2 regions of the Aeribacillus sp. FSL W8-0870 genome follow, and region 1 is predicted to be linked to the other one. Evidence: a T-box and tRNA genes for the amino acid it is inferred to sense, from the RefSeq annotation. Region 1 holds a T-box; the other holds one or more tRNA genes.
What was found. A T-box is a leader RNA that pairs with one kind of tRNA and senses whether it is charged. The one in region 1 lies ahead of NSU02_RS14380 (valine--tRNA ligase), so its partner is inferred to be a tRNA-Val.
Positions count from the first base shown of each region.

Region 1 (17,010 bases):
CGATCATTATATTGAAGAGCCATATGATTTATCAAAAGTCATGTTTATTGCGACAGCTAATAACTTAGCAACTATTCCAGGTCCGCTGCGCGACAGAATGGAAATTATCACAATTGCCGGTTATACCGAATTAGAAAAAGTTCATATCGCCAAAGATCATCTTCTTCCAAAACAATTAAAAGAGCATGGACTGAAAAAAGGTCACTTGCAAATAAGAGAAGAAGCAATTTTAAATATAATTCGTTATTATACGCGCGAAGCAGGGGTAAGAGGGTTAGAACGCCAAATCGCAGCAATATGCCGAAAAGCAGCGAAAACGATTGTAACAGGTGAAAGAAAAAGAATTGTTGTAACCGCTAAAACTCTTGAAGACTTTTTGGGCAAAAAATTGTTTCGATACGGTCAGGCAGAATTGCAGGATCAAATCGGTGTGGCGACCGGTCTCGCATATACGACGGTCGGCGGCGATACGCTGTCCATTGAAGTGTCCATCTCTCCGGGTAAAGGCAAGCTGATTTTAACCGGAAAGCTCGGAGATGTCATGAAGGAATCGGCTCAAGCCGCTTTCAGCTATATTCGATCTAGAACAAAAGAACTAAAGATAGATCCAGATTTCCACGAACAATATGATATCCATATTCATGTGCCTGAAGGAGCTGTTCCAAAAGATGGACCGTCTGCAGGCATTACGATGGCAACGGCGCTTATTTCAGCATTAACTGGAAGACCGGTTCGAAAAGAAGTCGGAATGACAGGTGAAATTACTTTAAGAGGCCGCGTTCTGCCGATAGGCGGTTTAAAAGAAAAAACATTAAGCGCCCATCGTGCCGGTTTAAAGAAAATTATTTTGCCGAACGAAAATGAAAAGGATTTAGATGATATTCCGGAAAGCGTAAGAAAAGAATTGACTTTTGTTCTTGTCTCACATATGGATGAAGTATTAAAACATGCATTGGCAGGAGAAAAAGAATGAAGGTAACAAAAGCAGAAATTGTCATAAGTGCGGTTAAATCTGATCAATATCCATCAACCGATTTTCCAGAAATCGCTCTGGCAGGAAGGTCTAACGTCGGGAAATCTTCGTTTATTAATAAAATGATCAATAGAAAAAATTTGGCGAGAACCTCTTCAAAGCCTGGGAAAACGCAAACGTTAAACTTTTATTTAATTAACGATCAATTTTATTTCGTTGATGTTCCCGGATATGGATTTGCCAAAGTGTCGAAAAGGGAGCGGGAAAAATGGGGGAAAATGATCGAAGCGTATTTGCTCAAAAGAGAACAGCTTAAAGCATGTATTCTTATCATTGACATCCGCCATGCACCTACATCTGATGATGTCATGATGTACGAATTTTTAAAATATCATGGAATTCCTGCTGTAATTGTCGCAACAAAGGCGGATAAAATTCCTAAAGGAAAATGGCAAAAACACTTAAAAGTAGTGAAGGAAACGCTAAAAATGGAAAAAAATGATCCGCTTATTCTTTTTTCAGCAGAAACTGGCTACGGAAAAGAGGATGCATGGTCAGCCATTTATCCATTCCTATCATAAAACGAAATTGCTTTAGGCTGAATGCAGAAGGAAAAGCTCGAGAAGCTTTACCGCTTCGAGCTGTTTCCTTTTATTTTTTTCTGAAAAACAATAAATACAAACCTGCAATAACAAAAAGAATCGGCCAAAAGGCTTGCCAATTGGAAACGCTCTTTTGAATAAAAGATGTCAAAGCGGACGGAAAATAGTAAAGGAAACTTCCGATCAAAAGAAGGATAAATCCTTGTGCAAACCCGCTTTTTGTTTGAGCAGACCGAATGATGAAAGCAAGGGCAATGATCCAGATCATTGCGGTTAAATCATCAGGCCAGAACGGGAATGATTTTCCCCATAAAAAATGGATGCCAAGGCCAAGCAGCAGAACGGCAGGAACGATTGCTTGGTCATCCTTTTCCGCTTTTGCCTGAACCATAAAGGCGATGCCAAACATGATAAAAAAGAAAGGCAAAGTGTTCATGTTCATATTGAAAAAGAGATCGAAATTTTTCAACAAGAAATAAAGCCCGATCTCCAGCATAATCATAGCAACAAACGTCCAACGCACTTAACGATCACCTCTGTTTTGATGACTTGATTCCGGCTCTCTTTTTTGATAATATTTTTAATGTAATAATTAATATAATTTATATCTGTTTCTTACTTTATCATCATATCATACAGTTTCATATACTGTTCACATTTTTTTGTCGATATTTTGTTATAATAAAGTCAGTATGTATTTGCTTTTGGGGGGTCGGAGATGCATATTTTAGCTGTTGGGTTAAATTATAAAACAGCCCCTGTTGAAATTCGCGAAAGGTTGAGTTTTAGCAGCAATGATTTAGCTTCTGCAATGAAACGGTTGAAGAATGAAAAAAGCATTTTGGAAAACGTGATCGTTTCCACCTGCAACCGGACAGAAATCTATGCAGTTGTTGATCAGCTTCATACAGGGCGTTATTATATAAAAGCATTTTTAGCTGAATGGTTCAATATGGACATTGAGGAGTTCGATTCGTATCTAAAATACTTTGAAAATGAACAGGCTGTTCAGCACTTGTTTCGGGTGGCATGCGGCCTGGATTCTATGATTTTAGGCGAAACGCAAATTTTAGGACAAGTCCGTTCAAGCTTTTTATTAGCTCAAGAACATAACACGATCGGAACGATTTTTAATCAACTGTTTAAACAGGCAGTAACATTGGCTAAAGAAGCCCATTCGGAAACGGAAATCGGTTCAAATGCTGTTTCCGTCAGCTATGCTGCCGTAGAATTGGCAAAAAAAATTTTCGGCGACCTATCCAGCAAGCATGTGCTTATTTTAGGCGCAGGAAAAATGGGAGAGCTTGCCGTACAAAATTTACATGGCAGCGGAGTCAAACAAATTACGGTTATGAACCGCACATTTGAAAAGGCGAATGAATTGGCGAAGCGTTTTTCCGGACAAGCAAAAATGATGTCTGAGCTTCAGTGTGCGCTTATTGAGGCAGATATTTTAATTAGTTCAACAGGTGCAAAGAGTTTTGTGATTTCGAAAGACATGATGTTAGATGTTGAAAAGTTAAGAAAAGGCCGCCCGTTTCTGATGGTGGATATTGCGGTTCCACGCGATTTAGATCCTGCATTGAGTGAAATAGACAGCATTTTTTTATATGACATCGATGATTTGGAAGGAATTGTCGAAGCGAATTTGCAGGAAAGAAAAGAAGCGGCTGAACAAATTGAAATCATGATCGAGCGAGAGGTCTTGGAGTTTTCGAAATGGCTGAATACATTAGGGGTTGTTCCGGTTATTGCTGCATTGAGGGAAAAAGCTCTTCTTATCCAATCGGAAACAATGAAAAGTATTGAACGGAAGCTGCCGAATTTGACAGAACGCGAAAGAAAAATATTAAATAAACATACGAAAAGCATTGTCAATCAAATGTTGAGAGATCCGATATTAAAAGTGAAAGAGCTGGCTGCTCTTCCAAATGGCGAACAATCTTTGGATTTATTTAAAGAGATTTTTAATTTAGATTTAGATGAAGAATTAATAGAACAAACTCCTTCCGTTCAATTAAAAACGCATTCAAAAAATGTTTCACTTGAAATGTAAGTGAAAGGAAAAACTACTATATGTTTGATTGGAATATCATTAGATTAAACGAATTGATGATTGTTTTATATGCATTGAGCGTTTTCTTATATTTTATAGATTTTTTGCATCATAACCGGAAGGCAAACAAAATAGCCTTCTGGTTACTTTCTATTGTCTGGGTTTTACAATCCTTTTTTTTATTTTCGCAAATGGCGCAAACGGGCAGATTTCCGGTTTTAAACATAGCGGAAGGTCTTTATTTTTATGCATGGGTATTGGTCACTCTTTCTCTTGTGATCAACCGGCTGCTTCGAGTCGATTTTATTGTCTTCTTTACGAATGTCATTGGTTTTATCATTATGGCCATCCGGACGTTTGCTCCTTCAGAGGCAGTATCGACTGAAGTATCCAGCAGGTTAATTTCAGAACTGTTATTGATCCATATCACGATGGCGATACTATCATACGGAGCGTTTTCGCTTTCATTTGTTTTTTCCATTCTTTATTTGATACAGCACAACTTATTAAAAAAGAAAAAATGGGGGAAAAGGCTTCATCGCATTCAAGATTTGGCAAAACTGGATTATATGACATATGTTTTAAATATGATCGGTGTACCTATATTGCTATTAGCTCTCATTTTAGGAATAATATGGGCTTATTTAAAGGTGCCAAATTTGAACTGGTATGATGCAAAAGTGATCGGCTCATTTTCTGTTTTAGGCATATACAGTTTTTATTTGTATGCCAGAGTAGTAAAAGAGTGGCAATGGAAAAGAATTGCCTTTTTAAACGTTGCCTCATTTTTAGTGCTGTTAGTTAATTTCTTTTTATTTGGAAGCTTATCGAATTTCCATTAATGCATGTGCTCAGGAGGATGTTTATGCGAAAAATTATTGTCGGGTCAAGGCGAAGTCGGTTAGCAATCGCCCAAACAAATTGGGTGATCGAGAGATTAAAAGAGCTTGGGGCCCCATTTGAATTCGAAATAAAAGAAATTGTCACAAAAGGTGATAAAATAGTTGATGTCACTCTTTCAAAAGTAGGCGGGAAAGGCCTTTTTGTAAAAGAAATTGAGCAGGCTATGCTAAACGGTGATATTGATATGGCCGTGCACAGCATGAAGGATGTGCCGGCTGTCTTGCCGAATGGCTTGACGATCGGCTGCATTCCTAAACGAGAAGATTGCCGCGATGTTTTGATTTCGAAGGATTGCCAAACTTTAAGAGATTTGAAAGCTGGCGCTGTTGTTGGAACGAGCAGCTTAAGAAGGAGCGCCCAAATTTTAGCCGTCCGCCCCGATGTAACCGTCCGTTGGATTCGCGGAAATATTGATACGCGTCTAAAGAAGCTGCGGGAAGGCAACGATTATGATGCAATCATTTTAGCAGCAGCAGGTCTTAAACGAATGGGCTGGAAAGACGAATTGGAAAAAGCGTACTTTTTACCGCCTGATATGTGCGTTCCGGCAGTCGGTCAGGGAGCTTTGGCGATAGAATGCCGAGAAGATGATCATGAACTGCTTGCAGCTTTAAGAAAACTAAATGACGAACGGACGGAGAAAGCCGTTTTAACAGAGCGGGCTTTTTTGCATGATATGGAAGGAAGCTGTCAAGTGCCTATTGCCGGTTTAGCTCAAGTTGATGAAAATGAAGAAATTGTGTTGACAGCACTTGTTGCATCTCCGAATGGAAAAACGGTATATAAAGAGACGAAAACTGGAAAAGATCCGAATTTACTTGGAAAGGATATGGCAGCACTTCTATCGTCTCAAGGCGCCAAAGAGCTGGTCGAACAAGTGAGAAAGGAGCTAAACCATGAATGAGTGCTGAAAAACCATTGAATGGTTTTAATGTGTTAGTGACGAGAGCGAACAGCCAGGCTGCCGAATTCTCAAAGAAAATTCAAGCGGCGGGAGGCTGTCCTATAGAAGTTCCGTTAATTGCAACGAGGAAAACAGAAACGGATTTCAATGCCCTCCCCGTTTTAAAACAGTTAACATCTAAAGACTGGATTGTTTTTACTAGTGCAAACGGCGTTCAATATTTTTCCGAACATGTAAAAGACTTGTCATTGGAATTAGAAGATCTGAAAAACGTCAACGTTGCTTGTGTCGGTATAAAGACAAAAAAAGCTGCGGAGAAAATAGGATGGAAGGTATCTTTATGTCCTGAAGAGTTTCGTGCCGAAAGCTTAGCGGAAGAATTAATCGATCATGTTCGGCAAGACAGCAAAATAGTAATTGCCCGCGGGAATTTGGCACGCACTTATTTACGTGAAGTATTAACAGAAAAAAAGATTTTTTTCTTTGATTTTGTTGTTTATGAAACAATACAATTGTTGGAAAATGAAAAAGAAGTGTTGCATTTGCTTGAAAATAAAACGATTGATTTTATTACGCTGACGAGTTCTTCCACAGCTTCTGCATTTATGAAAATTGTCAAAAGAAACGGGCTGGAAAACAGGGTTCGGGATATTGTGTTTGTTTGCATCGGACCGATAACAAGAGATAAATTGCTGTCTTATAAAATAAAGTGTACTTGCATTATGCCGGAAAAATATACAATTGATGGAATGCTGGAAAAAATGTGTGCATACGCAGAAAAAAGGGAGGAATAGATCATGCTGAATTTTGCACGGCATAGACGATTGCGGCATACAGCTAATCTGCGGGCTATGGTCAGGGAAACCCGCCTTCATAAAGAAGATTTAATATATCCGATTTTTGTTGTCGAAGGGGAAAATCAAAAAAATCCAGTGCAATCGATGCCGGGAGTTTTTCAAGTTTCATTGGACCGGTTAAATGAAGAAATTGAAGAAGTTGTCAAGCTGGGAATTAAATCAGTTATTTTATTCGGCATTCCTCATGAAAAGGATGAAGTCGGTTCAGGAGCATACCATGATCACGGCATCGTGCAGCGGGCTATCGCTCAAATTAAACAGCAGCATTCTGATCTTGTCGTTATCGCAGATACTTGTCTATGTGAATATACTGATCACGGTCATTGCGGAGTTGTGGAAAACGGGCAAATTGTAAATGATGCTTCGTTAAAATTATTAGCCAAAACAGCTGTCAGCCAGGCAAAAGCCGGGGCGGATATAATTGCTCCATCCAATATGATGGACGGATTTGTCGCAGCCATTCGGGAAGCGCTTGATGAAGAAGGCTTTGTTCATATTCCAATTATGTCATATGCGGTCAAATATGCCAGTGCTTTTTACGGTCCGTTCCGGGAAGCAGCTGAAAGCACGCCGAAATTCGGTGATCGGAAGACGTACCAGATGGATCCGGCTAACAGGCTGGAGGCATTAAGGGAAGCAGAAGCAGATGTTGAACAAGGATGCGATTTTTTAATTGTGAAACCGGCGCTTTCTTATTTAGACATTGTCCGTGATGTTAAAAATCATTTTAACCTTCCTGTCGTTGCTTATAATGTAAGCGGCGAGTACTCAATGATTAAAGCGGCAGCTGAAAATGGATGGATTGATGAAAAAGGCACTGTCCTTGAAATGCTTACAAGCATGAAAAGAGCCGGCGCGGATTTAATGATTACGTACCATGCAAAAGATGTTGCCCGTTGGTTAGATGAACAGTCTGATTATTGAAAAGGGGGCTCATTTCATGAAATATGAACGTTCGATAAAAGCATTTGAAAAAGCGAAGACGTTGATGCCCGGCGGGGTCAACAGCCCTGTGCGCGCGTTTAAATCCGTTCAAATGAATCCGATCTTTATTGAGCGCGGAAAAGGTTCTAAAGTGTATGACATTGATGGCAACGAATATATTGATTATGTTCTTTCATGGGGACCGTTAATTTTAGGACATGCCAATGACAGAGTTGTTGAAGCATTAAAGAAAATAGCGGAACAAGGAACGAGCTTTGGAGCGCCGACCTTGATTGAAAATAAGCTGGCGGAGCTCGTTGTGGAGAGGGTTCCTTCCGTTGAAATTGTGCGGATGGTGAACTCTGGTACGGAAGCGACAATGAGCGCATTGCGCCTTGCCCGCGGATATACGGGAAGAAATAAAATTTTAAAATTTGAAGGATGTTATCATGGCCATGGAGATTCGCTGCTCATTAAGGCTGGATCAGGAGTGGCCACATTAGGGCTTCCGGATAGTCCAGGGGTGCCGGAAGGAATTGCCCAGCATACGATTACTGTTCCATATAATGATTTAGAGAGCGTCCGCTTTGCTTTTGAAAAATTTGGCGAAGACATAGCTGCCGTGATCGTCGAGCCAGTAGCCGGAAATATGGGTGTTGTACCGCCTAAAGAAGGCTTTTTAGAAGGCTTGCGCGAGATCACCAAACAATACGAATCGCTTCTGATTTTTGACGAAGTGATGACCGGTTTTCGCGTTGACTATCATTGCGCCCAAGGATACTTTGGAGTGACTCCGGATTTGACATGTTTGGGGAAAGTCATTGGAGGAGGACTTCCAGTCGGGGCCTATGGCGGACGGGCGGACATCATGGAAAAAATCGCTCCTGTCGGTCCTATCTATCAAGCGGGGACACTTTCAGGAAATCCGCTTGCGATGACAGCCGGATATGAAACACTCATTCAGCTTACACCAGACACATATAAAGAATTTAAAAGAAAAGCGGATAAATTAGAGGAAGGATTGCGCAAAGCTGCTCAAAAATATGAAATCCCTCATACAATTAATAGAGCGGGATCAATGATCGGATTTTTCTTTACAAATGAAGATGTTGTCAATTACGAAAAAGCAAAAACATCAAACCTTGATTTTTTTGCAAAGTATTATCGTGTTATGGCGGATGAAGGCATTTACTTGCCTCCTTCCCAATTTGAAGGAATGTTTCTGTCAACAGAGCATTCGGATGAAGATATTGAAAAAACAATAGAAGCATGTGAAAAAGCTTTTTCGGTTTTGAGATAACGAGCTAAAAGGGGCTGTCCGAAAAGTCGATTGAATCGACCTTGGGCTCAGCCCTTTTTTCTGTTTTTAGGGTACAAAAAAATCGTCCTTTTTTATAGAATGAAATTGACCAAAAAACATTCTACAGAAAGGACGATTTCTTATGAATAATCAAATGACTATTCAAGAAAATTATAACACGCAATTAGAAATGACTCTAGAGGGTATTCAAAAAATAGAGGTTCAAAAGAATAAGAAACGCAAAAAACTAGTTTTCCAACCTTATTGCAATCGTCAAGTCATGAGCATTTTAGATATCGAAATGTATATTCCTGAAAATCATGTCGCCCGTTTAGTGGATGAAATGGTGGAATCGATTCCGGATGAAGTGTTGTATACTCATTATGTTGGTGGGGGTCGTGCACCCTATCACCCTAAAATGTTATTGAAAGTGATTTTATATGCGTACACTCAAAATGTTTATTCAAGTCGGAAAATAGCGCAAATGGTGAAAGAAAATCTTCCGATGATGTGGTTGGCGGGATTGCAAACCCCTGACCATCGCACAATAAATGATTTTCGTAGTGTTCGTATGTCAAACATGATGGATTCTGTATTTGAACAATTTGTCCTTCAACTAGTAGAACAAGGACTTATCGACCTCGACCATATTTTTGTGGATGGTACGAAAATAGAAGCGAATGCCAACAAATATACGTTTGTATGGCGAAAATCCGTAGAAAAATATGATCAGAAACTACGAGCCAAAATTCAATCGTTTCTACAAGAAGCGCACCAAATCGCCTTGGAGGAATTAAAAGAAGAACAATTAGAAGAAGAATTAGAAAAATCATCGGCACAACTTTCTGAGAGAATAGAAGCTTTGGAAAAAGATTATAAACAGGAAGAAGACAAAGAAAGAAAAAAAGAACTTCGCTCTAAAAAATCCCAACTCACCAAACAACTGAAAACGATTCAAACGGATTATCTTCCACGATTACGAAAATACAAAGTACAAAAACAGATTCTAGGTGAACGAAATAGCTACTCGAAAACCGACCATGAGGCCACTTTTATGCGAATGAAAGAGGACCATATGAAAAACGGCCAACTCAAGGCGGGTTATAATGTTCAACTCGCCACACAACATCAATTTATCGTGGGATTTGAAATTTATCAAAATCCAGGAGATACTCGCTGTTTCCAACCATTTATGGAAAAGTTATTGGAATCGATGCCGAAGGAAAAGAAACTCAAGTATGTCATTGCCGATGCAGGATATGCGAGTGAAGAAAACTATTTATATGCGATTGGCGAAGAAAAAGAACCTCGTTTTGAATTATTAGCCCCATACCAAACCTATTTGAAGGAACAAAGTAAAAAGTTTAAAAAGGATTTATCAAAAGTACAAAACTGGAAATACATCGAAGAAGACGATTGCTTTATCTGTCCGAACAATCGGAAAGTCGTATTCAAGTATTATCAAAAAAGAAAAAATGCATCTGGATACATACAAGATTTGAAAGTGTACGAGTGTGAAGATTGTACGGATTGCCCGTTGAAGAATGGGTGTACGAAAGCCAAAGGAAATCGTCGAGTATATTGGAACACGATTTATGAAGAAATGAAAGCGAAAGCCAAAGCAGCTCTTGGTGACGAACAAAAGGCAGCTCTTTATGCGAAGCGTAAAGTGGATGTCGAAAGTGTGTTCGGTAACATCAAGGGCAATTTGCGTTTCACTCGATTTCTGTTACGGGGGCTTCATAAAGTCCGAACAGAATTCGGGATTGTGGCAATGGCCCACAACATACTGAAATGGGCCGCAAATTCCCAAACCAATTTCAAAAATAAGGAAACAGAGCGAATGGAAAAACTCATTGTTTTCTCCATTCGCTCTGTTTTTATGGACTTTTTAGACAAGCCCTTTTATTTTTGTTTCCCGTGCATATTTTGTCATCCTCCTTCATACATCTTTAATGGCACGATAAATTAGATTGATTGGAGAAAGGAGGAAGTCCGCATGTCCATTGAAGAAACGTCCGTTTTACGATTTTCGGTAGAGGAATCGGTCTTGTTTCGCCATCATTTTCAACCTTCTGAACTATTGTCCATTTCACTGGAACCTGACATCTCAATTGAAGAACATGATGGATATGTAACGATAAAAGGTGCTCTAGAGCTTTCCGGAGAATACAAATTCGATGGAGAGGAGCAACAGAATGATAAACTTCTTCAAACCTCCTCCATCGCCCGTTATATACAAAATGTAGAAGCGAGAAATGACGGTGTAATGGAATTTAGACACGAGCTTCCGGTCGATATTACAATACCGAAAAAAAGAATTGCCAATTTAGAAGAGGTGTTTGTGGCGATTGAATCATTTGATTATGATTTTCCGGAAGCAAATGGTTTAAAGCTTATAGCTGATCTATCCATTTACGGAATTCGAGAAGAGCAGGCGGAAGAAACTGCTGCAAATGAAGTGGACGAGATCATAGATGCTGAAGCGGAAATCTCATCCGTTCGACAGTCTGATGAAAGGAAAGAAGATGAAACCGAATCAACGATCAAAGAAAATCGTTTCAACGATGAACCAATCAACAAAGCGGAAAATATTGAAAAAGACAATGAACAGAAAAGTCTTAATGAATATTTCGAATTCGATACAGCCGAACGCGATCAAAATGAGCAAATCGAACATGATCGTGATGCTGTTCAAAAGGATGACAATGAAGAGACGGCAGACATTGTTTTTATGATGCCATTAAAGAGAGAAGAAGAAACGGAAACGGATTACGATACATTCACTGTTGAAGCGAAGAAAAATCAAGTCAGTTTGGAAGAGAAAGGCCGCATTGAAGAAGAAAAGCCAGTGATCAATAAAATTTCCAATTATGTCGAAAAAGACGATGAAGAAAAAGAATCTGTAAGGAAAAATGATAACACCTTATATTTAACAAAATTGTTTACGAAAAATGAGGAAGAAGAATTTTCTAAATTAAGAATGTACATTGTCCAGCAGGGAGACTCGCTCGAAAATATTTGCGAACGCTACAACATTACGCTCCAGCAGCTCAATCGAGTAAATCAATTTCACCATGATAAAGAGATTAGTGAAGGAGACATTTTATATATCCCGGTTCTTGAAACACAACAAACGTAATTTTTGCAAGCGGCTTGAGTGGGATCAAACCAGCTCAAGCTTTTCTTTATTTTCTTTAAAGGCGTGTGGGAAGATGAGCGATGATCTGAAAACGGCCATGAGGATTTTGCAGCATTATCCAATCAAACCGATTTATTTAGAGAAAAAAACAAAAAATGTCTTGAAAATTCATTGTGAAAAAAGAACATATGCTTTAAAACGAACAACGATTAAAAAGCAAAGAAACATTCTAAAATTATATTCAATTTTTCACGACTTTCCATCTTTAGGAATCGTGCCGATTTATAGGACAACGAACGGAAATGTGTTTGTTAATGACTCAACGCAATCGTTTTATGTAATGCCTTGGATGGAAGGTTCAATCGTTGATGAAAAAAATGCCTCAATCCTTTTTTACCACTTAGCGAAACTCCATAAAAAAACAAAACAGGAAATCAACATACCTCTAGTTCAGCTCGAAAATGTGTATCAACAGATTCAGAACAAGTGGAAGAGAAATTTCAACCTGCTGGAAGCATTTATGGAACAAATCGAAAAAAAATGGTATATGTCGCCTTTTGAATTGGCGGTCTTCAGTTATTATTTTGAAACGAGGCAAGCCATCTTATTTGCAGAAGCAAAGCTTGATGAGTGGTATAACGAAATAAAGCAATCCCCTCACATGCGAATTGCACTGAACAAAGTAAATGTCTCCTTATCTCATTTTCTGTTAGATCCAAAAGGGAAAATTTATTTTATTAATATGGAAGATGCAGCATTTGCTACTCCAATTTACGACCTTTTCTTAATGTTTATGAACCTCTCCGAAGCGGAACCAACCGTTAGTGATCAAAATGTGCAATATATATCAGATTACGAAAAAGTGCTTCCTTTAACAAAAACTGAGAGATTGCTGTTGGTAAGCTATTTATCCTATCCAGCCAAATTATTAAAGCTTGTCCGGCAATATCAAAAAAAGAAAAGCGAAAAGGGAGAATTAGAATATTGCAAACAGCTGTTAAGAGCATACTGGCAAATGAAAAATACCGGGTACATTGCTTTAAAATGGAATGAAAAACTAGAAAACGATTCATTGGCATCAGAATGAATGGGGGATCTGTCAGCTTTAACCCCGTTCCATATACAACGCGGCTGCTAGAAATAGTAAAATGGCTAATAAAATAATATCAAACATAGTTGGTAAAAGGATTGTTCGAATTCCCTGAAAAATCATTAAAGGAACGATGAACTGTTCAAGAGTAGATCGGAATTGTTTAATAAACGATTGAATATAGTATGGTTTTATTTTTTTTCTCATGTTGATCACCTTCAACTTTGTTAATTTATATTATGAAATAAAGAACATTTTGTGATTTTTGTTTAAAGGTTAAGGAAGATGGGGAAAATATTGACGAAAAAAACAATTTTTTAGTACTATTAAATATAGAAATTTATATAGTTTGTGAAAATGTGTTGAAGGGGAGTAGTACAACGAACGACTCCTTCCAGAGAGGGAAATCGCAAGCTGGAAGATTTCCTAGGAGATCCCGTTGGAAAGTCGCCCTGGAGCAGCTTCCTTGAAAGCTTTTAGTAAAGGGAGCCGGCATTAGCCGTTACCTGAAAGAAGTGCACAGACGTATCTGTGAAAAAAGGTGGTACCGCGAAAACATCTCCTTTCGTCCTTTTAGGATGGAAGGAGTTTTTATATTTTAGAATGAAAATAAGGAGGTTTTCATAAATATGTCGAATTCAGAAATCACTCTTTCCCCAAAATACGATCCGAAAACGGTTGAAGAGGATCGGTATGCATTTTGGCTCGAGGGAAAATTTTTTGAAGCAAAAGATGATGAGGGGAAAACTCCTTTCACGATCGTTATTCCTCCGCCAAACGTCACCGGTAAGCTTCACCTTGGACATGCATGGGATACAACTCTTCAAGATATTATTACCCGAATGAAGCGAATGCAAGGGTACGATGTTTTGTGGCTGCCAGGGATGGATCATGCGGGAATCGCCACACAAGCCAAGGTGGAAGCAAAGCTGCGCGAAGAAGGGAAAAGTCGGTATGATCTCGGGCGGGAAAAATTTGTAGAAGAAACATGGAAATGGAAGGAAGAATATGCAGACCATATTCGCAAACAATGGGCAAAATTAGGCCTAGGTCTTGACTACACAAGAGAGAGGTTCACCCTTGATGAAGGTCTTTCAAAAGCTGTAAGAGAGGTTTTTGTATCGCTTTATAAAAAAGGTCTTATTTACCGAGGAGAGTACATTATTAACTGGGATCCGGTGACAAAAACAGCCCTTTCCGATATCGAAGTCATTTATAAAGAAGTGAAAGGGGCACTTTATCATTTAAAATATCCGCTGGCTGATGGATCCGGATATATTGAAGTCGCGACCACTCGCCCGGAAACGATGCTTGGGGATACAGCAGTGGCTGTTCATCCTGATGATGATAGGTATAAGCATTTAATCGGAAAAACAGTGAAGCTGCCAATAACAGGACGGGAAATTCCGATCGTCGCAGATGAATATGTCGATATGGAATTCGGTTCAGGAGCAGTAAAAATAACTCCTGCACACGATCCGAACGACTTTGAAATCGGAAACCGCCACAATTTAGAAAGAATATTAGTCATGAATGAAGACGGGACAATGAATGAAAAAGCTGGAAAATATGAAGGAATGGATCGCTTTGAATGCCGGAAGCAGTTGGTGAAAGACCTGCAGGAGGAAGGAATTTTATTTAAAATTGAAGAGCATATCCATTCCGTAGGCCATAGTGAACGAAGCGGAGCAGTTATCGAGCCGTATTTATCAACTCAATGGTTTGTGAAAATGAAGCCTTTGGCCGAAGCTGCTTTGAACCTTCAGAAAACAGAAGGGAAAGTTCATTTTATTCCTGAACGATTTGAAAAAACGTATTTGCATTGGCTGGAAAACATTCGCGACTGGTGTATTTCCCGTCAGTTATGGTGGGGACATCGCATTCCAGCTTGGTATCATAAGGAAACAGGCGAAGTTTATGTTGATCATGAGCCGCCTAAAGATATTGAAAATTGGGAGCAGGATCCAGATGTGTTAGATACATGGTTCAGCTCTGCTTTATGGCCGTTTTCAACAATGGGCTGGCCTGATAAAGAGGCAAAAGATTATAAACGCTATTATCCGACAGATGTCCTTGTTACCGGGTATGACATTATTTTCTTTTGGGTTTCGCGGATGATTTTCCAAGGATTGGAGTTTACTGAGAAAAGACCGTTTAAAGATGTTTTGATTCATGGACTTGTGCGCGATTCAGAAGGAAGAAAAATGAGCAAATCATTAGGCAATGGCGTCGATCCGATGGATGTTATTGACAAATACGGTGCGGACTCTTTGCGCTACTTTTTAGCTACCGGCTCAAGCCCAGGGCAGGATTTAAGATTCAGCTTTGAAAAAGTAGAAGCCGTGTGGAATTTTGCCAATAAAATATGGAACGCCTCCCGCTTTGTACTGATGAATTTGAACGGTTTAACATATGAAGAAATTGATTTAAACGGAAAAAAATCAGTGGTAGATAAATGGATTCTCACACGGTTAAATGAAACGATTGAGCTTGTCACAAGACTTGCGGAAAAATATGAATTTGGCGAAGCCGGTCGGGTGCTGTACAATTTTATTTGGGATGATTTTTGCGACTGGTATATTGAAATGGCAAAAATTCCGCTGTACGGAAATGATGAGGAAGCGAAAAAGACAACTCGTTCCATTTTGGCATATGTGTTAGATCAAACATTGCGACTCCTTCATCCTTTTATGCCGTTTATAACAGAAGAAATTTGGCAGCACCTTCCTCATCAGGGAGAATCGATTACAATTGCTTCATGGCCGGTTGTACGTCAGGAGCTTTCTGATGAAAAAGCTGCAAACGAAATGAAGCTTCTAGTTGATGTGATTCGCTCAGTCCGTAATATTCGCGCTGAAGTGAACACGCCGATGAAGAAGCAGGTGGATATGATCATTCATGCTCATAGTGAAGAAGTTAAAAACCAGTTGGAGAAAAACCGCAGCTATTTAGAGAGATTTTGCAATCCTAGCTCATTAACAATTGATACAAACATTGAAGCTCCTGACAAGGCTATGACAGCTGTTGTGAGCGGGGCAGAAGTATTTCTTCCTCTTGAAGGACTCATTAATGTGGAAGAAGAAATCAAACGGCTTGAAAAAGAATTAGAGAAATGGAATAAAGAAGTCGAGCGCGTTCAGAAAAAGCTTGCCAATGAAGGATTTATTAAAAAAGCACCGAAAGAAGTCGTAGAAGAAGAGCGGGCAAAAGAAAAGGACTATTTAGAAAAACAGCAGGCGGTGTTAAAACGACTTCAGGAGCTGAAAGGCTAAAACAAATCCGGGTATGCCCCGGATTTTCTTCCATCAAAACGTTTATGATACATCCGGCCATTCAAATTCATTGAAAATGTTCGAGAGTTCAAGGAGGGGAATTTATATGTTTCAAACATATGAAGAAGCACTCAAGTGGATACATTCCCGCCTAACCTTTGGAATAAAGCCTGGTCTCCAGCGAATGGAATGGATGATGGAAAAGCTTGATCATCCGGAAAGAAGATGCCGCTTCATTCATGTAGCCGGAACAAACGGGAAAGGATCAACGATTGCTTTTATGCAAGAGGTGTTAAAAGCCGCTGAATATAAAGTAGGTGCTTTCACCTCGCCTTATTTGGAATCATTCAATGAACGAATTACGATAGATGGCAATCCCATTTCTGAAGAGGAAATATTGCAGCTATCCAATGTGATCAAACCGGTTGTTGACGAGCTTGAGAAAACGGAGCTTGGAGCACCGACAGAGTTTGAAGTCATTACTGCGATGATGTTTTATTATTTTGGTAAAATCAACGTGCCGGATGTTGTTTTATTAGAAACAGGACTCGGGGGAAAATGGGATTCTACGAATATTGCGAATCCTATTCTTTCAGTGATTACAATGATTGGACATGATCATTTAAACATCCTTGGCTCAACGATAGAAGAGATTGCAGAGCAAAAGGCAGGCATTATTAAAAACGGAGTTCCTGTCATTACAGCTGTGGAACAAAAGGAAGCCCTTGATGTCATTGAGCGTGTTGCAAAAGAAAAAAAAGCAAAGCATTATTGGCTCACTAGGGATTTTCACGCAGGAGATTTTGATGAATTTTTTGTACAAACCCCCTTTAAACGATATAACAGCCTTTCATTACAGATGAAAGGAAACCATCAAGCGATCAATGCTGCACTGAGTGTCATGACGCTTGATTATTTAAGAGTTTATTATTCGTTTATCATAGAGGAGGAGCATATACAGGAAGGACTGAAGCGCACTTTTTGGAA
Region 1 covers NZ_CP150165.1:2,950,977-2,967,986, reverse strand. Annotated here, with positions in the region: gene lon (endopeptidase La) at 1-973, shown strand, start outside; gene yihA (ribosome biogenesis GTP-binding protein YihA/YsxC) at 970-1,554, shown strand; gene NSU02_RS14435 (hypothetical protein) at 1,625-2,098, opposite strand; gene hemA (glutamyl-tRNA reductase) at 2,294-3,631, shown strand; gene NSU02_RS14425 (cytochrome c biogenesis protein) at 3,652-4,473, shown strand; gene hemC (hydroxymethylbilane synthase) at 4,497-5,438, shown strand; gene NSU02_RS14415 (uroporphyrinogen-III synthase) at 5,435-6,232, shown strand; gene hemB (porphobilinogen synthase) at 6,236-7,219, shown strand; gene hemL (glutamate-1-semialdehyde 2,1-aminomutase) at 7,236-8,519, shown strand; gene NSU02_RS14400 (IS1182 family transposase) at 8,662-10,491, shown strand; gene spoVID (stage VI sporulation protein D) at 10,519-11,661, shown strand; gene NSU02_RS14390 (hypothetical protein) at 11,735-12,748, shown strand; gene NSU02_RS14385 (hypothetical protein) at 12,767-12,958, opposite strand; T-box leader at 13,105-13,327, shown strand; gene NSU02_RS14380 (valine--tRNA ligase) at 13,381-16,023, shown strand; gene NSU02_RS14375 (folylpolyglutamate synthase/dihydrofolate synthase family protein) at 16,130-17,010, shown strand, end outside.

Region 2 (17,010 bases), 1.7 Mb from region 1:
GCGTTGGAAGAGGCGATTGCCGAACTGGAAGGCGGAGTGAGAGGCTTTGCGTTTGCTTCTGGAATGGCCGCTATATCAACAGCTTTTCTTTTACTTTCTTCCGGTGATCATGTTTTGGTCACAGAAGATGTGTACGGCGGAACATACCGGATCGTTGCCGATGTTTTATCGCGCTTTGGCATTGAATATACGTTTGTCGACATGACGGACCTTGATGCCGTAAAAGCAAATATACGTCCGAACACAAAAGTGATTTACATTGAAACGCCCTCGAATCCGCTGTTAAAAGTGACGGACATTCGAGCAATTGTGAAGCTTGCAAAAGAAAACGGCTGTTTAACATTTGTTGATAATACATTTATGACTCCGGCTTTGCAAAGGCCTCTCGATTTAGGGGCCGATATTGTTTTACATAGTGCAACAAAATTTTTGGCAGGTCATAGCGACTGTTTGGCAGGACTGGCAGTTGTGAAGGATGAAAAGCTTGGCGAAGAGCTTTACAAGCTTCAAAATGCCTTCGGCGCTGTTCTCGGCCCGCATGATTGCTGGCTTGTATTAAGAGGGTTAAAAACACTTCATGTGCGGCTGGATCAATCCGTCAAAACAGCTTCTCAATTAGCAGAATTTTTGAAAAAGCACCCTGCCATTAAAAAAGTGTACTATCCGGGTCTTCACGATCACCCAGGGTCAGATATTCATTTGCGGCAAAGTGTCAACGGTGGAGCGGTTTTATCGTTTGAACTAGAAGATGAAAAAGCGGTCAAGATTCTTGCTGATCATGTTCAGCTGCCTGTTTTCGCGGTCAGCCTTGGTGCAGTTGAATCGATCTTGTCGTATCCAGCTAAAATGTCCCATGCCGCGATGCCGAAAGAAGAACGGATCAAAAGAGGGATAACCGATGGTCTTCTTCGATTAAGCGTAGGACTAGAAAATTTTGAAGACTTAAAAAATGATTTGGAGTCTGGTCTTTCTACTGTTTTGGCCTATCAATAAATTTTTTCTTACCTTAATAGAAGACAGGGAGATGTCGAATACCGACAATTCCTGTCTTTTTTGTGCGCCCGGCATGGGTGTAATCTATAGGGTGAAAGTCCCGAGCTGCGAAGGCAGAAGTAGCAGTTAGCTTAACGCAAGGGTGTCCGTGGTGACGCGGAATCTGAAGGAAGCGAGCGGCAAACTTCCGGTCTGAGGAACACGAACTTCATATGAGGCTAGGTATCACTGGGTGAGTTTGCAAGACAAAACAAAGCCCTTTTTGCCGAAGGTGATACAGAGTAAATGAAGCAGATGGATGGAAGGAAAGATTACACTCTTACCCGGGGAGGTCTGGCGGATATGTGAAGTACGCTTCATAACCTACTTAGTGATAAGTAGCTGAACCGTCAGAAGTCAGCAGAGGTCATAGTATTAGTTGGTCTAGAACAACTAAGAAGGACCGAACAATTAAGAGAGAATAGCCCTTGGCATTCAGTGAGTCATGATGAACACAGAAAACGTAGTACCTCACTTGAGGGAGGAAGCGGTGAATCCCGTGGGAGATCTCTTGGAGGGTGGAGTGACCACTGGCATAAAGAGAACAGCTATTCACGGAAGTTATAAAGACTTGCGTCAATTATCTTAATTGAACCGCCGTATACGGAACCGTACGTACGGTGGTGTGAGAGGACGGGAGTTAATCGCTCCCTCCTACTCGATTTATGTTGATAATCTAGCTGACATATTATCCCACATTTTTTCATTTGTTCTTTAATATGATAGTAATGCACCCAAAGTCAAACGAATTTAAAAAGGGGGAGTATCAATGATCAAATGGCGAAGCGGACTTATATTCTTAACAGCTCTTCTTTTCATAATGATCATTTCTGCGTGTGGAAATAACAGCGAAGGAGGAAGCAGCAAAAGTGATGGCTCCAATCAAAGCGGGGAAAAGGCAGGAAGCAAGACGTTAAGCATTTTAACCGGAGGCACAGGAGGAACTTATTACCCGCTCGGCGGATCGATGGCGCAAATTATTTCGGAAGAAACGGACTTTAATGCAAATGCACAATCTTCAGGAGCATCAGCAGAAAATATGCAAGCGCTAAAAAATGGTGAAGCTGATATTGCGTTCTCGCAAACTGATATTGCTGCTTATGCATTAAACGGTGAATTGATGTTCAAAGACAATAAAGTCGACAATGTTAAAGCAATTGGGACTTTATATCCGGAGACGGTACAAATTATTACAACAAAAGATAGCGGCATCCATTCTGTTGAAGATTTGAAAGGCAAGTCGGTTTCCGTTGGTGCCCCTGGGTCTGGAGTGAATGCAAACGCACAGCAAATTTTAGAAATTCATGGATTAAGCTTTGATGATATTAAAGCGCAAAGCTTATCTTTTGACGAATCAACGGACGGCATTCAATCCGGAAGCATAGACGCTGCATTCATTACTGCGGGGACACCGACGGCTGCAGTTGAATCGCTCTCAGCACAAAAAGAAATTAGAGTAATTCCGATTGCGGATGACAAAATCAAACAATTGATAGAAAAATATCCTTACTATGCTGAAGATACAGTACCAAAGGGGACATATAAAATTCCTGAGGACGTAAAAACAGTCGCTGTAAAAGCGATGCTGGTCGTCCGCGGCGAATTGGATGAAGATGCCGTATACAATATTACAAAAGCGATTTTTGAAAATACAAATAAAATTACTCACGCAAAAGGCAAATTAATCAAAGCGGAGGCAGCCCTTGATGGAATAGGCAATTTGCCGCTTCATCCAGGGGCTGAAACGTATTTTTCAGAAAAAGGAATCCAGCCATAACGCATCAAAGATAGGCCGTTTTAAACGGTCTATCGATTTCATTATATGTAACTCCATTTTAGGTGGGGATTTTCATGAGAGCTAGGATGAAAGCTTTGTTCATCTGTCTTCCCCTTTTTATGACAATCAACGTTTTTTTATTTTTCCTTCCTATTGTAAATGCCATCGCTTTTTATCATGAAGATCAGAATGACTTATTAGGTTATCTGCCTGTCCGTGATGATGACTTGTTTCAAATTCAGTACACTCATTCCATCCATCTTACGGATGTGAAGGAGACATATACATTACGCAATAACAAAATCATTCAGACAGAACTTGAGTATGAAAATTTTGCTGTTGGAATGCCTTCTAATGCGGAAGGGGAGGGGAAATTTTTAGAAAAGGATGGAAAATTTTTTATAAAAAACATGGAGCGAGAATTTTCCTATATTGATTTGAGAATTGGACAAGTACAGGCCGATCACCGAATCGTTTATCAAGGTAACAGCTACAAATTGGCGGATTTTTTTGGACCCGGCTCATGGGTAAGAATAAAACCGGCAAAAATCAGTATTTGGCAGCAGGTGAAAGGAGTGAATATTCGTGAGTAAAGAGAAATTTGACGTACTGTCAGAAGAAGAGCAGCAAATGCTGCTTGAAAAATATGATCCTGAAGCAGGAACGAGGAAGCTAAAAGGCGTGTTGGGAGGCATCGCATTTGCCGGATTATTGGCATTTTCGCTGTTTCAGTTGTATACATCAATTTTCGGTGTTTTTACAGCGCAAATCCAGCGCTCTGTCCATCTCGGTTTTGCGCTTGCTTTGATTTTTCTTTTGTTTCCGGCTAATCGAAAAAAGAGGAAAGAATATAAATTTCAAGTGGCTTGGTATGATATCATCCTTGCGCTTTTAAGTATTGGCGTTGGAGCATATTGGCCGCTGTTCATTGATGACATTGTAATGCGCGTCGGAATATTGACAGAAACGGATTTTTATATCGGAATTTTAGCTATTTTACTAGTTTTAGAGGCAACAAGGAGGGCGGTTGGGCTGCCGATTACGATCATCGCGCTGCTTTTCTTGGCGTATGCCTATTTTGGTCCTAGCATGCCTAATTTTCTTCAGCATAGCGGTCTTAGTTTTGAACGAATTGTTCAAACTATGTTCTTTACAACCGAAGGGATTTTAGGAACTCCGCTAGGCGTGTCATCAACCTTCATCTTTTTGTTTCTCCTTTTCGGCTCCTTTTTAATCAGAACAGGGATCGGTCAATATTTTAATGATTTGGCCGTTGCCGTTGCAGGGCGCAGAATTGGCGGTCCTGCAAAAGTAGCTATTTTTTCCAGCGCTCTTCAAGGAACGATCAGCGGAAGCTCAGTTGCCAATGTCGTCACATCCGGCGCGTTTACCATCCCGATGATGAAAAAGCTTGGTTATAACAAAGATTTTGCAGGAGCGGTGGAAGCTTCTTCATCTACAGGCGGTCAGTTAATGCCGCCGGTAATGGGAGCAGCTGCGTTTTTAATGGTTGAATTTATCGGAAACGGCATTACGTATTGGGACATTGCCAAAGCGGCAGCTATTCCGGCTATTCTATATTTTGCAGGGATTTGGATCATGACTCATTTTGAAGCAAAGCGAATCGGTTTAAGAGGCTTGTCAAAAGAAGAAATGCCGAATCGGAAAGAAATTTTGAAAAAACTGCATTTGTTAGCCCCGATCGTTGTTATTATTATTTTGCTAATGTCAGGAGTGACCGTTACACATGCTGCCATTTATTCGATAGTCATTTCGATTGTCGCTGGATTTTTAAATCGTGAGAATCGGATGACATTTAAGGATATTGTATTAGCGCTCGTCGACGGCGCCCGTACAGCGTTAGGGGTTGCGGCAGCAACAGCCGCTGCCGGAATTATTGTCGGCGTTGTGACGAAAACCGGGCTTGGTTTGAAGCTTGCCAACGGTCTGCTTGATATCGCCGGGGGCAATCTCATTCCGACATTAATGCTGACGATGATAGCTTCGTTGATTCTTGGAATGGGTTCGCCGACTACAGCGAACTATGTTATTACTTCAACGATTGCTGCACCAGCGATTATTTTGTTGGGGGTACCTGATCTGTCTGCACATTTATTTGTGTTTTACTTCGGGATTATTGCCGACATTACACCGCCAGTTGCTCTTGCAGCCTTTGCCGCAGCCGGTGTATCAGGAGGAGAACCGATCCGAACGGGAATTCACTCTTCAAAATTGGCAATCGCCGCTTTTATCATTCCGTATATTTTCGTTTTGTCTCCGCAAATGTTAATGATTGATACGACATGGCTTGGAATTTTATGGGTAGTCTTTACGGCGTTTTGCGGAATGATCGCAATTGGAGCCGGGATGATCGGATATTGGATGAGAAAAATGCATTTGATTGAACGAATTGCCGCGGTCGTGGCCGGGCTGTTGCTGATTTATCCAGAACGTTTTTCAGACATTTCAGGTCTCATCATTTTCATCGCATTATATGCGTTTCAATATATATGGAAATACAAAGCTGATCAAAAAGTGAAGGGTGAGAGCATTTAAAGAAGACAGGTTGTCATGGAAGAATCGATCCAATGATTAGAACATGATTCAGTCTTCTTACAGGCGGAATCATTGAAACGCAGAATAAACGCGGAGAGCAATTCACATTGGAACGAACAAAATCAGGATAAAATGTCGGAGAGACAGAAAGGATGTGTTGGAATCAATCCATTAATTTGCAGAAGACGTTCTCCAAAAGGATGATATGACTCAGCTTGTTTTGTTATGCGAAAAATAAAACTGGTTTTTTGAAAGGTTGAATTGCTTGTAAAAATGAAAAAGGGGCAAACAAAATTGAAAATACAGCAAGCTTCTAAAAATCTATTGGGGAACGGCTGCTCGTGTGTAAGCGGTTGATAGCGGGACAGTTTTATATCATAAATAAAAAAAGAGCCTGCAGAAAACTTATTTTTCCGTTTTAGACTGCATGATTTGAAATGCGAGTTTGTTGGTTATAACGATTGTTTTATAGCATGATTTTTTCCAATTGCTTTCTATCAATCCAGTAAGATCGTCCCTTTTCGGTACGAACATTGTGAGTCCGATTTATTTTTGTGCTGCAAAATTAAAATGTTGTTTAAGAAAAACCGCTTTATGTCACGAATAGATGGGAAATGGAGCGGCATTTCAACCTAGACGGCAAAATGAAATCCGATAGAACACGAAAATTTAAATCTATAAAAACCAAGCATAGAGGAAAAAATGAATGATCAGCTCTATAGGCGCGATTCTAAAACGGCAAAAAATAATGAAGTGGAAGCATCATTTGACACTTCCACTTCAATCATATTTGCTTGGAATCTTAATTGAAAAAACGATTAATCTTCAAACAATTCGTCCATTAACTCTTCAATTTCTTGTCTTCGTTTGCTTGTTTCTTGTTTATCGACATAATAACGGTTATTTTTCTGAATAATTACATCTCCCGTTTCTGCATTTTTAGGCAACTGGCTTTTTGAAATTTCGATTATTTTGCCGTTTTCATCTTCGCAGACTGCGATGTCATTTTCAAATCGATCAATAATAAATTTCATAATGTCCCACCTTATCTAGGAGTGAAAGATGTTTGTGCTTTATAAGTTTTGTTTTTATAAGTGGCTGATACATCGATTTTAACAGTATAACCTTTTGCAGCACGGCCGATTTTTACCGACAATGGCTTGCCAATAGTACCGGTATAAGTGGTGTTTTTGCTTTTGTATTTAAAAACAGCTTTATATTTTGTTCCGTTTGGCAGCCCTTTTACATTCAGTATTATTGTTGAGTTTTGCTTTGGAGTTTTGTTATCGACACTTGCTGTTAATTTGTAGCTAGTTGGTTTGCTTGCTGTGCCGGACGATGCCGCTTTTACATTAAAGGAAAGATTGGAGCCGTTCGTTGTTGCCACAATATGGCCTTGTTTATCCGTTCTAAAAGTGTTTATTTTGTATGCTTTCAGCCGATTGATCACATCTTGAGTAGGATGGCCGTATGAGTTCTTGCCGACGGAAATGACGGCATATGTCGGTTTTACTGAGTTTAACAGCGCTGTGCTTGTAGATGTTTTGGCGCCATGGTGTCCTACTTTTAGGACGTCAGCTCGCAAATTTTGTTTAGCTTTAATCATATCCGATTCTGCTTTAAGTTCCGCATCGCCAGTGAAAAGAAATGATTTTTTGCCGTAAGTAAGCTTTAAAACAGCACTCCAGTTGTTTAAGTCACTTTTTGGATATGCTTTGACAGGCCCAACGAATTTTGCGGTAACTCCTTTGATCGGCAAAGCAACATTTGCTTGAGCGGTCTTTATTTTTTTGCCTTCACGCTTAACAGCATTTAAAAAATCTTTGTAGCTTTCCGTTGTATGACTGACTTTTGGCGCATACACTTGCTCTACTCGAAAAGCAGATAGCACAGTGTCCAAACCGCCAATATGATCTGCGTCCGGATGAGTTGCAATCATTATTTCGATATCATCCACTTTTTGCTTTTTCAAATAATTAACAACGTCATCTCCATAATTGTTATTTCCGCCATCAATGAGAATATCTTCTCCATTTGGAGCTTTTATGTAAATTGCGTCTCCTTGTCCGACATTAATAAAATGAACATACATATTTTTTGCCTGAGCGCTTGTTGTTTCGTGAAACGGGATCAACAGAAAAGAAAATGCAAACACTATCGAAAACAATAGTTTACGTAATTTCATCAAAATCCCTCCGAGTACTGAATAGATCAAATTGATTATACAGCGTGGTAGGAAAAATTTACAAGATTTAATTTAGAAAATTTTATTTTTTTTACAGAAAATTAAATTTTCTAGTCTAATTGAACTAAAGTCTCATCCGATTTTTTCATGCCGAAAAAAGAAGCCGACCCAAAAGGCTTGGATCGGCCTAAAAACAGACAAAGGTCTGTACATTTTTAATTTTGTTGAAATCTGGTCATCCCAAAATTTAATTTTTCAAACGCAACAGTTGGTGAATGGAGGAATCAAAAAGTTTAAGTAAAAAAATAGTTTGCATATTTTAAAACAAGGAGAAACGTAATTTGTTAAAAACAATTGATAAGAAGATTAAATAAAACATTGTGTTGCTAATTATTGTTGTCGCCAATTAGCTCGCTGTACCTAACTTTATTTAGCGTAAAAACATATTGCACAGTCAAAAAAGGTGAATATAACTAAAATTATTAAAAAATACAATATGGCCGCGAGAAAATGGAAAATTTGAACGATATAAAAGGCGTAAACAAAATTTACATTTAAAAAAAATTACAAGTTAAATAGTCTGTTGAATAAACCTGATATTTTAATGTTTCGCCGTTAAAAAGTCAGTAAAAAAGAAGAGAAAAAGAAAACGCGATTCTTGTATTTCACAAGAACCACGTCTACTAAGGTTTTTAATGATGATTCCGACTGGGCTCGAACCAGCGACCTCCACCCTGTCAAGGTGGCGCTCTCCCTGCTGAGCTACGGAATCATATTAACAAAACAGATGAATTTCTAATGCGTTTTTTTGACAATACCTATTGTAATGTTGTTATAAAAATATGTCAAGCCTCAATATGCAAGTTTTTTTACTTGCTGTAGTTTTTAATCATTGATAAGCTCTTTCTGGTCTTAGAATCTAAATTGATAAAAGGAAGTGCTTTTAATAGAAGCACAAATGTTGAGAATTATAAATTATGCGAAACGACCAACCGGATTACCGGGCGGTTTTTGTTTCTGATTGACGACAAAGTGTAACAGTAGTTATTTTTTCGTTTTATCTAAATAATCTGTAAGGAGTCCTCTTTGTTATACAAAATTTTATAGGAAAGAAAAAGGAGTGTCCTTTTGCCTTTCATGCAATATTTTTGAAATCGTTTTAATAATTTGATAGGATAACATTTATAATATCGATCATTTTTGAAAATCCTTATAAAGGAATGTGATAAAAAATGAAAAAAGACCAAGTCTTGGATCAGAGGCACCGCCCTTTGCGCGATTTGCGTATTTCTGTAACCGACCGATGCAATTTCCGGTGCACGTATTGTATGCCGAAAGAGATATTCGGAGATGATTATCAATTCCTTCCGAAGGATCACTTGTTGACGTTTGAAGAAATTGTCGAGCTCACGAAAATTTTTGTTGAGCTTGGCGTGAAGAAAATTAAGCTGACGGGAGGCGAACCGCTTCTTCGAAAGGATGTATATAAACTAATTGCCATGCTTTCAAAAATTGAAGGAATTCATGATATTGGTTTGACAACAAACGGCGTGTATTTAAAAAAGTATGGCTCAAAATTGTATGAAGCAGGTCTTCGCCGATTGAACATCAGCCTTGATGCAATTGATGACGATACGTTTCGCCGTCTAAATGGCCGAGATGTATCAGCAAAAACGGTCTTGGCAAATATTGATTATGCTGTATCGATCGGTTTTTCGGTTAAAGTAAATATGGTTGTACAAAAAGGAGTAAATGATCACCAAATTTTGCCGATGACGGAATATTTTAAAAACAAGGGGATTCCATTAAGATTTATTGAATTTATGGATGTAGGCAATACAAACGGCTGGAATATGAAAGATGTCTTGATAAAAAAAGATATTGTAAAGATGATTAGTTCTGTTTATTCCATTGAACCAATTGATGAAAACTACTTTGGAGAGGTAGCCAAGAGATATCGTCATCAAGACACAGGTTCAGAAATCGGATTTATTACATCAGTATCAGAACCATTTTGTTCAAGCTGTACGAGGGCGCGTATTTCATCAGACGGAAAGCTGTACACTTGTTTATATGCCCACGAAGGATTTGATTTACGGGATTTCATTCGTTCAGGAAAAAGTCCAGAAGAAATCAAAATGGCTATTGAACGTGTTTGGCAAACTCGTAAAGATCAATATTCTGTTGAACGTACAGAAAACAAAGGTATGTTGAACAAAAATAAAATTGAGATGTCATATATAGGAGGATAAACAATCGGCGTTTGGTGATGAAATGCTGATTGTTTTTTTTATTTTTTTTAGAAAATTCAAAAGAGAAAAAATCAAAATTGAAATCGCAAAATTTTTAAACCATTAAAATACATTTTTATCTAATATATAGAAACAAGGAGGGGAGCAATTGGCTGATGTATTAATTGTTGATAATGATAAATCTGCTCGGAAGGATTTAAAGTCAATTATTGAAGATAGTAAATTCAGCTTTCTTTCCATTTATGAAGCAAGTACATCTCAACGAGGTATGATCCTTTTAAAGCAAAATCGACCGACTATACTCATTGTGGATATCTCCTTGCCAGATATAGACGGTATCAAATTAGGGAGATCAGCGTTGCAACTGTATCCAGATTTGCCCGTGATTGTTGTGACTCAGTTAAAAATGTTCGAGTTTGTTCAGGAAGCGATCAACTCAGGTTTTTCAGCTTATTTGTTGAAACCGCTTTCCAAAAATGAACTACTTGATACATTTGAGCGGATTTTGCCCCAAGGATTAAATAAAGAAATTAATCAAACCATCAATGGTAAAAGTCATTTTTCCTCTGACTTAAAAAATCCGATCGAAAGTGCCATTCAGTTTATTCAAATGAATTATGGCTATGCTCTTACTCTAAAAGAAGTGGCAAATCAAGTATATTTAAGTCCATCTTATTTCAGCCGATTGTTTAAAGAAGAAGTTGGTATGACATTTGTGGAATATTTATCGTTTGTTAGAGTTCAAAAAGCTAAAACGCTGCTTAGAGTTTCGAGTCTTCCGATTGAAATTATCGCTAACAATACCGGTTTTTCAAATGCAAGCTATTTTGCAACCGCTTTTAAAAAATTGGTTGGGAAGACGCCAAGAGAGTATCGGGAGCAGTTTCATTTTAAAGAATAGGAGGTGAAGTCGTGATTACGATTAAAAAGGAATTGGAACGCTGCAAAAAGGAAGGGTTATCAGGTGTTATTGGAACCATTATTTCTACAAAAGGATCTACCTACCAAAAGACAGGGGCAAAATGCTTCGTATCAGAAGATCGAAAGATAACAGGTCTTTTAAGCGGAGGCTGCGTCGAAGCAGATATTGTAGAACATGCTGTAAAAGTGCTCGAAACGGGTAAGCCGGCAGTTCTCCACTATGATTTTTACGGAGAAGAGGATATTGTTTGGGGACTTGGTGTCGGCTGTAATGGGAAAATGAACATATTTTTACAACCATATCTGCCAAAAAAGCAGCCTGAAAGGACAGAAGTGATTGATCAATATTTTTCTCAATCCCTCCAAAAACAATTACACGCTGTCACGATCGTGAATGCGAAAGATGAAAATCTTCAAGGAAAAATGTGGATCCTAGACCCTTTGCAAAGTAATGACGACTCACTTATTACCGTTTCTGAAATTGCTCATGATTATCAAGATCGGAAAAACAATTTAAAAAATGAAATGGTTTATTTAGGTGGTGAAAAAGAATTGTACGTATATTATGAATCATTAAGTCCACCACCACACTTAAAGATTTTTGGCGCAGGTCCTGATGCCATTCCGCTTGTCAAAATGGCGAAAAGCTTGAAATGGATTGTGACTGTTCTTGACCATCGTCCTACTCATTGCAATGAAAATAATTTTCCTGATGCTGATTTTATCCAAGTTTATCCTAAAGGGTCTGTTCCTGACGTTTCGTTTAATGAAAACACATATGTCATTATAATGACACACAATTTTTTACACGATCAAGAAATATTAGAATCCATCATTCATTCAAATGCGGCTTACATTGGTCTATTAGGTCCGAAAAAAAGAACTGCCCAATTAATTGAAAGCAGCCAAACTCTGAAGGCTCATCCTTCTATTCAGCAAATTCATAGTCCTATCGGTCTTGATATTGGAGCGAAAACACCGGAAGAAATTGCCTTTAGTATTTTGGCTGAAATTATGACGGTGTACAGAGGCGGAACAGGAAAGAAATTATCAGAGCTGGCGGCAATGGCTTATTCCTAAAAAAGATACATCAGTCATAAAGGTGAAAAAACATATTTTGTTGAGTGATATCAGCTGCAGGTTTTTCAAAGCGGATGGTCAAACACAATCTATTAATACCATCTATTGGAAATGTATTGACCAAAATACCGTGGATGAAAGTAAAAAATCTCAGTTAAGCGGTATTGTTGCTGACTTAACTCAGAACTGAAGTTTCTATGAAATAAGTAAACCGATTGGTTTTAGGAGATATTACCAATCAAGGCTGATTACATTGCTAAAAATAAGATTAAAAAATGCATCTGACAAGACTGACACCGTTGTTGCGTTATTGTGCCGTGATTCAATGCTATGAAAGAAATGGGAACCTGTTTATTGTTCAAGCAAAATATCGAATTAAAAAGGTCATCCAGTTCTTTAAAGGGATGAGCCAAAAGGGCAAAAATTCGTAATGATATTTGTTTTGCTGCGATTGCAATATCCTCAAGTTGTTGAGTCACCACAAAATTATGAGAGATTTCTTCGGAAGGAGGTAAGTTAAATGAGTAAAGTGATTGGGAAAAGAGTGACGCGTGTTGAAGATGCTAGATTATTGACTGGTCAGGGAAAATATATTGATGACATCGGTACCCCGCCGAATACTGGTCATGTGGCCATTTTAAGGAGCCCTTATCCGCATGCCAAAATTGTGTCTATCGATTATTCGGAAGCCTTAGAAATTCCTGGAGTAAAGGGTGTTGTAACAGGTAAGGATGTACATCCTCTATTAAATCCTTTTAGTGTTGGCGTCAGTGCTCCAGTACACTATTATCCAATTGCTATTGATAAAGTTCGTTTTGTAGGTGAGCCAGTAGCAGTTGTCGTGGCCAAAAACCGTTATATTGCGGAGGATGCGTTAGAAAAAATTAAGGTGAAATATGAAAATCTTGAACCAATTGTAGATATTGAACGTGCAATAGAAGATGGAGCACCTATTTTACATGAAAATGTTGGTTCAAATATCGCTAATCATCGAACTTTTCATTATGGAGATGTAGAGAAGGCTTTTGAGCAGGCTGACAAAATCATCAAGCATCGTTTTCATTTTCCGAAATATTCTGCAACACCAGTTGAAACATATGGTATTGTCGCCCAATACGATCATAGCTCTGATAGTTATACAGTTCACGCGAACTTTCATGGGCCGTTTGTACTTCATTCGATTATGGCAGGTGCATTAAAAATTCCAAGCAATCGGTTGCGGATTATTATACCAAAAGATATTGGCGGCAGTTATGGAATTAAGGCAGGAATATTCCCGTATATCGTTCTTTGTTCCGTTGTAAGCCGTCTCGTAGGCTGTCCAGTGAAATGGATCGAGGACCGGCAGGAGCATTTAGCAGCTAGTTCAAGCTGTACGGATCGAGTCACATATATTGAAGCAGCAGTAAAAAATGACGGAAAAATACTCGGATTAAAAATGAAAATGATTGACAATGTTGGTGCATATATCCGGGCACCAGAGCCGGCATGTCTGTACCGGAATCATGCTAACACAACCGGTGCCTATGATATTCCCAACTTAATGATTGATGCGTATGCCGTTATGACGAATAAATTGCCAACAGGGCTTATACGCGGATATGGGGGACAAGAAACGTATTTCCCTCTTGAACGGATCATGCAAATCATTTCAGATGAATTAAAATTAGAGCCAGCTGAAGTGATCAGACGGAATTTAATTAAAAAAGAACAATTTCCATACAGAACGGCATCTGGTGGAGTGTATGACAGCGGCGACTATGAAAAAGCATTTGACCTGCTATTAAAAATCGGTAAATATGATGAATTCAGAAAAAAACAAGCTGAAGCACGCAAGAGGGGAAAGCTTCTTGGTGTTGGACTCGCTGTGATCGTTGAACCATCCGGTTCGAATATGGGATACATTACGATCGCCTTAACTCCAGAGGAAAGAAAAGCAGGATTGCCGAAATCTGGTTGTTCAGAAGCGGCGACGATTTCGATGGATCCTATGGGAAATGTGAATGTGCGCATTAGTACAACACCGTCCGGACAAGGGCATGAAACGGTCGCTAGCCAAATCGTATCGGAAATTCTCGGAATTCCGCATGACAAAATTAATGTTGTAGCTGAACTTGATACAGCAACAAGTGCATGGTCCATTGCTTCTGGAAGCTATTCCAGCCGGTTTGCGTCACTCGGATCAAGTGCAGTGTACTACGCAGCACATAAGGTAAAAAATAAGCTTATCAAAATTGCTGCACATTTTTTAAAAGCGAAGGAAGAAGATTTAACAATTGAAAAAGGCAACATTGTTTCCAAAACCGATCCATCTAAATCTATTTCTATAAAAAGGGTTGTTGGATCAGCCCATTGGAATCCGCTTTCTTTACCAGAAGGGATGGAGCCTGGAATTTATGAAACAGCCTATTATACAGCCCAGGCTGAACCGCCGGATGATCAGGATTTAATTAATTCATCGGTTACGTATGGATTTGTTGCAGATTTAGTGACAGTTGAAATTGATCCAGAGACGGGTGACATTCACATTCTTGATTATTTCACGGTTCACGATGCAGGAAAACTATTAAATCCGCTTATTGTCGATGGACAAATATTGGGAGGCCTAGTCCATGGGCTTGGCGGCGCCATGTATGAAGAACTCGTCTACGATGAAAAAGGTCAGTTTTTAACTGGATCGTTTATGGATTATTTATGTCCAACAGCGCCTGAAGTACCAAATGTAACGATCAAACATATCGAGACCCCGTCACCACTTACACCATTAGGCGCTAAAGGTCTTGGAGAAGGAAATACAATGAGTGCACCTGTTGTCATTGCAAATGCAGTAAATGATGCGTTGAAGCCATATGGTGTGACGATTGATTCATTACCAGTAACACCAAATAAAGTATGGAACATTTTGAATCAGTCTAAAAAACAGGAGGTTTCATCATGAACGGAAAAGGGAGCGTAACATTAAATGCAGGAATTGAAAAAGCATGGGAAGTGCTGCTGGACCCAGAGGCATTAAAAAATTGCATTATGGGCTGTAAAAAATTAGAGCCTGTCAATGAAAACAAATATGAAGCGGAAGTATCTATTGGAATTGCTGCTGTGAAAGGAAAATATGAATCAACCATTGAAATTGCTGATGTTCAAAAACCGAACCATTATAAGCTCGTTGTAAAAGGGGAAGGCGGACCAGGAAGTGTTGAAGCAGCAGGAGTTGTTGATCTTGTTCCAATTGACGATAACAAGACGGAATTGAACTATACGTATGAAGCGGAAGTTGGCGGAAAAGTGGCAATGGTTGGGCAAAGAATGCTAAATGGTGTAGCTAAATTAATCATTCAGGACTTCTTTAAAAAGTTTAATAAAGAACTAGCGAAAAGCGAACAATCTATTTAAATAGAGAAAATACAAGTCAAGCACAAAAATCAAAGGAATTGGAAATTCCAAATCCTTTGAACTGCTAGATCATACTGTGAGTGGACGAAATGAAAAGGTCGATTGAGTCTTCTGCACTGATAAGAAAATCTGGCTGCCTTTTGAATGGAGTTTGCTACATTTAGCATCTTTAAAGCGATTTTTGCCCTTTTCCTGAAAATAACCCCTTTCATGTAAGGATCTGTGGAAAGGACTATTCGGGATGTCCCCAGTCCACTTGTTGATCAATCACGAGAACTTGCTCTAATCCATGCTGTCTGGAAGCTGTCACATTCAGCATTGGTGGCAAGAGGGAACAAGATTGCGGGTTAGAAGTTCGAACAAGAGCTGGAGAAACAGACTTTATAAGTAGTCATAGCTGATGGATTTCTCCCAATGATCCTTAATACTACTATCTAGGGGCATCACGAAAAGTCTACCCCTAAAATGGAACTTTTTCAGATAGTGCCAGTTAGCAACACTATCTGAAAAAGTTATCAAAGAGTCTAACTGGAAAATGCCTCTCTCTAAAGAGGATTCTAAAAATACTAAACGAGGAGGGGAGTATATGAAACCCGTAAAATTTGATTATTATTCCCCGAAAACAGTTGATGAAGCTTTAACACTTTTAGAAGAAGCAGGATTTGACGGGAAAATCATTGCCGGTGGTCAAAGTCTTGTACCAATAATGAACATGAGACTATCATCGCCAGAATGTTTAATTGACATTAATCAGCTTCATGATTTGCAATTTATTGAGTTTGATAGTGACAAAGTTAAAATTGGTGCGTTAACGAGGCAGGCGGAAGTTGAAAGATCAGATGTAGTTCAGAAGCATTTAGGGCTTCTAAGTGAAGCGGTTCCCTTTATTGGGCACGTTCAAACGAGAAATCGGGGAACATTTGGAGGAAGTCTTGTTCATGCTGACCCAACAGCTGAAATTCCTCTTTCATTGATGGCGCTCGGAGGGACACTTCATATTGCTTCTAAAGAAGAGGTGCGAGAAGTAAACGTCGAGGATTTCTTTATTACTTATTTAACAACTGACATAATGCCAAATGAGATGCTGACGGAAATTCACATTCCTATAGAACAAGAAAGAAATGGATATTCATTTTATGAAATTTCTCGTCGTCACGGTGATTTTGCACTCGTTGCCTCTGCTTGTCAATTAACGATTGATCATTTAGATCGCATTACAAATGTAAGACTTGTATTAGGCGGTGTTGAAGCAACGCCATTGTTAATAGTAGGGGCAAACGAATGGATGAAAGGAGAGGTTTTATCTGACTCCCTTCTCCAAAAAGTCGAGGATATAGTGGATGAAATGGTAGATCCAGAGTCAGATATACACGCAACTGCTGAATATAGAAGACATCTTGCGAAAAAATTGGCAGTGCGTACGGTGAAATCAGCCTACGAACGAGCGAGGGGTGAAGCCAATGAGCGTTCATGAAATTGAAGTGACGATCAACGGGAAAAAGTATAAAGAACAAGTTGAGTCAAGATTGCTGTTAAGTGATTTTTTACGAGAAACGTGCGGTCTCACTGGCACGCATGTCGGCTGTGAACATGGTGTGTGCGGTGCTTGCACGATCCATTTAAATGGTTCAGCTGTTCGAAGCTGCCTCATATTTGCGGTTCAAGTGGATGGGCAGGAGATCACAACAGTAGAAGGTTTGGGAGAAGACGGTCAATTAACTCCATTACAAAAAAATTTCATTGAATGTCACGGCCTTCAGTGCGGGTTCTGTACACCTGGAATCTTAATGTCAGCAACTGACTATTTACAAAAAAAT
Region 2 covers NZ_CP150165.1:1,261,132-1,278,141, forward strand. Annotated here, with positions in the region: gene metC (cystathionine beta-lyase) at 1-993, shown strand, start outside; gene NSU02_RS06155 (TAXI family TRAP transporter solute-binding subunit) at 1,802-2,809, shown strand; gene NSU02_RS06160 (DUF1850 domain-containing protein) at 2,884-3,402, shown strand; gene NSU02_RS06165 (TRAP transporter permease) at 3,440-5,365, shown strand; gene NSU02_RS06170 (DUF3006 domain-containing protein) at 6,184-6,399, opposite strand; partial or broken gene NSU02_RS06175 (ComEC/Rec2 family competence protein) at 6,723-7,550, opposite strand; tRNA gene NSU02_RS06180 (tRNA-Val) at 8,250-8,322, opposite strand; gene moaA (GTP 3',8-cyclase MoaA) at 8,783-9,802, shown strand; gene NSU02_RS06190 (helix-turn-helix domain-containing protein) at 9,951-10,703, shown strand; gene NSU02_RS06195 (XdhC/CoxI family protein) at 10,715-11,803, shown strand; gene NSU02_RS06200 (xanthine dehydrogenase family protein molybdopterin-binding subunit) at 12,324-14,741, shown strand; gene NSU02_RS06205 (carbon monoxide dehydrogenase subunit G) at 14,738-15,193, shown strand; gene NSU02_RS06210 (xanthine dehydrogenase family protein subunit M) at 15,780-16,667, shown strand; gene NSU02_RS06215 ((2Fe-2S)-binding protein) at 16,654-17,010, shown strand, end outside.
Region 2: it has a tRNA-Val gene. The T-box ahead of NSU02_RS14380 (valine--tRNA ligase) is inferred to sense a tRNA for this amino acid. The anticodon was not compared.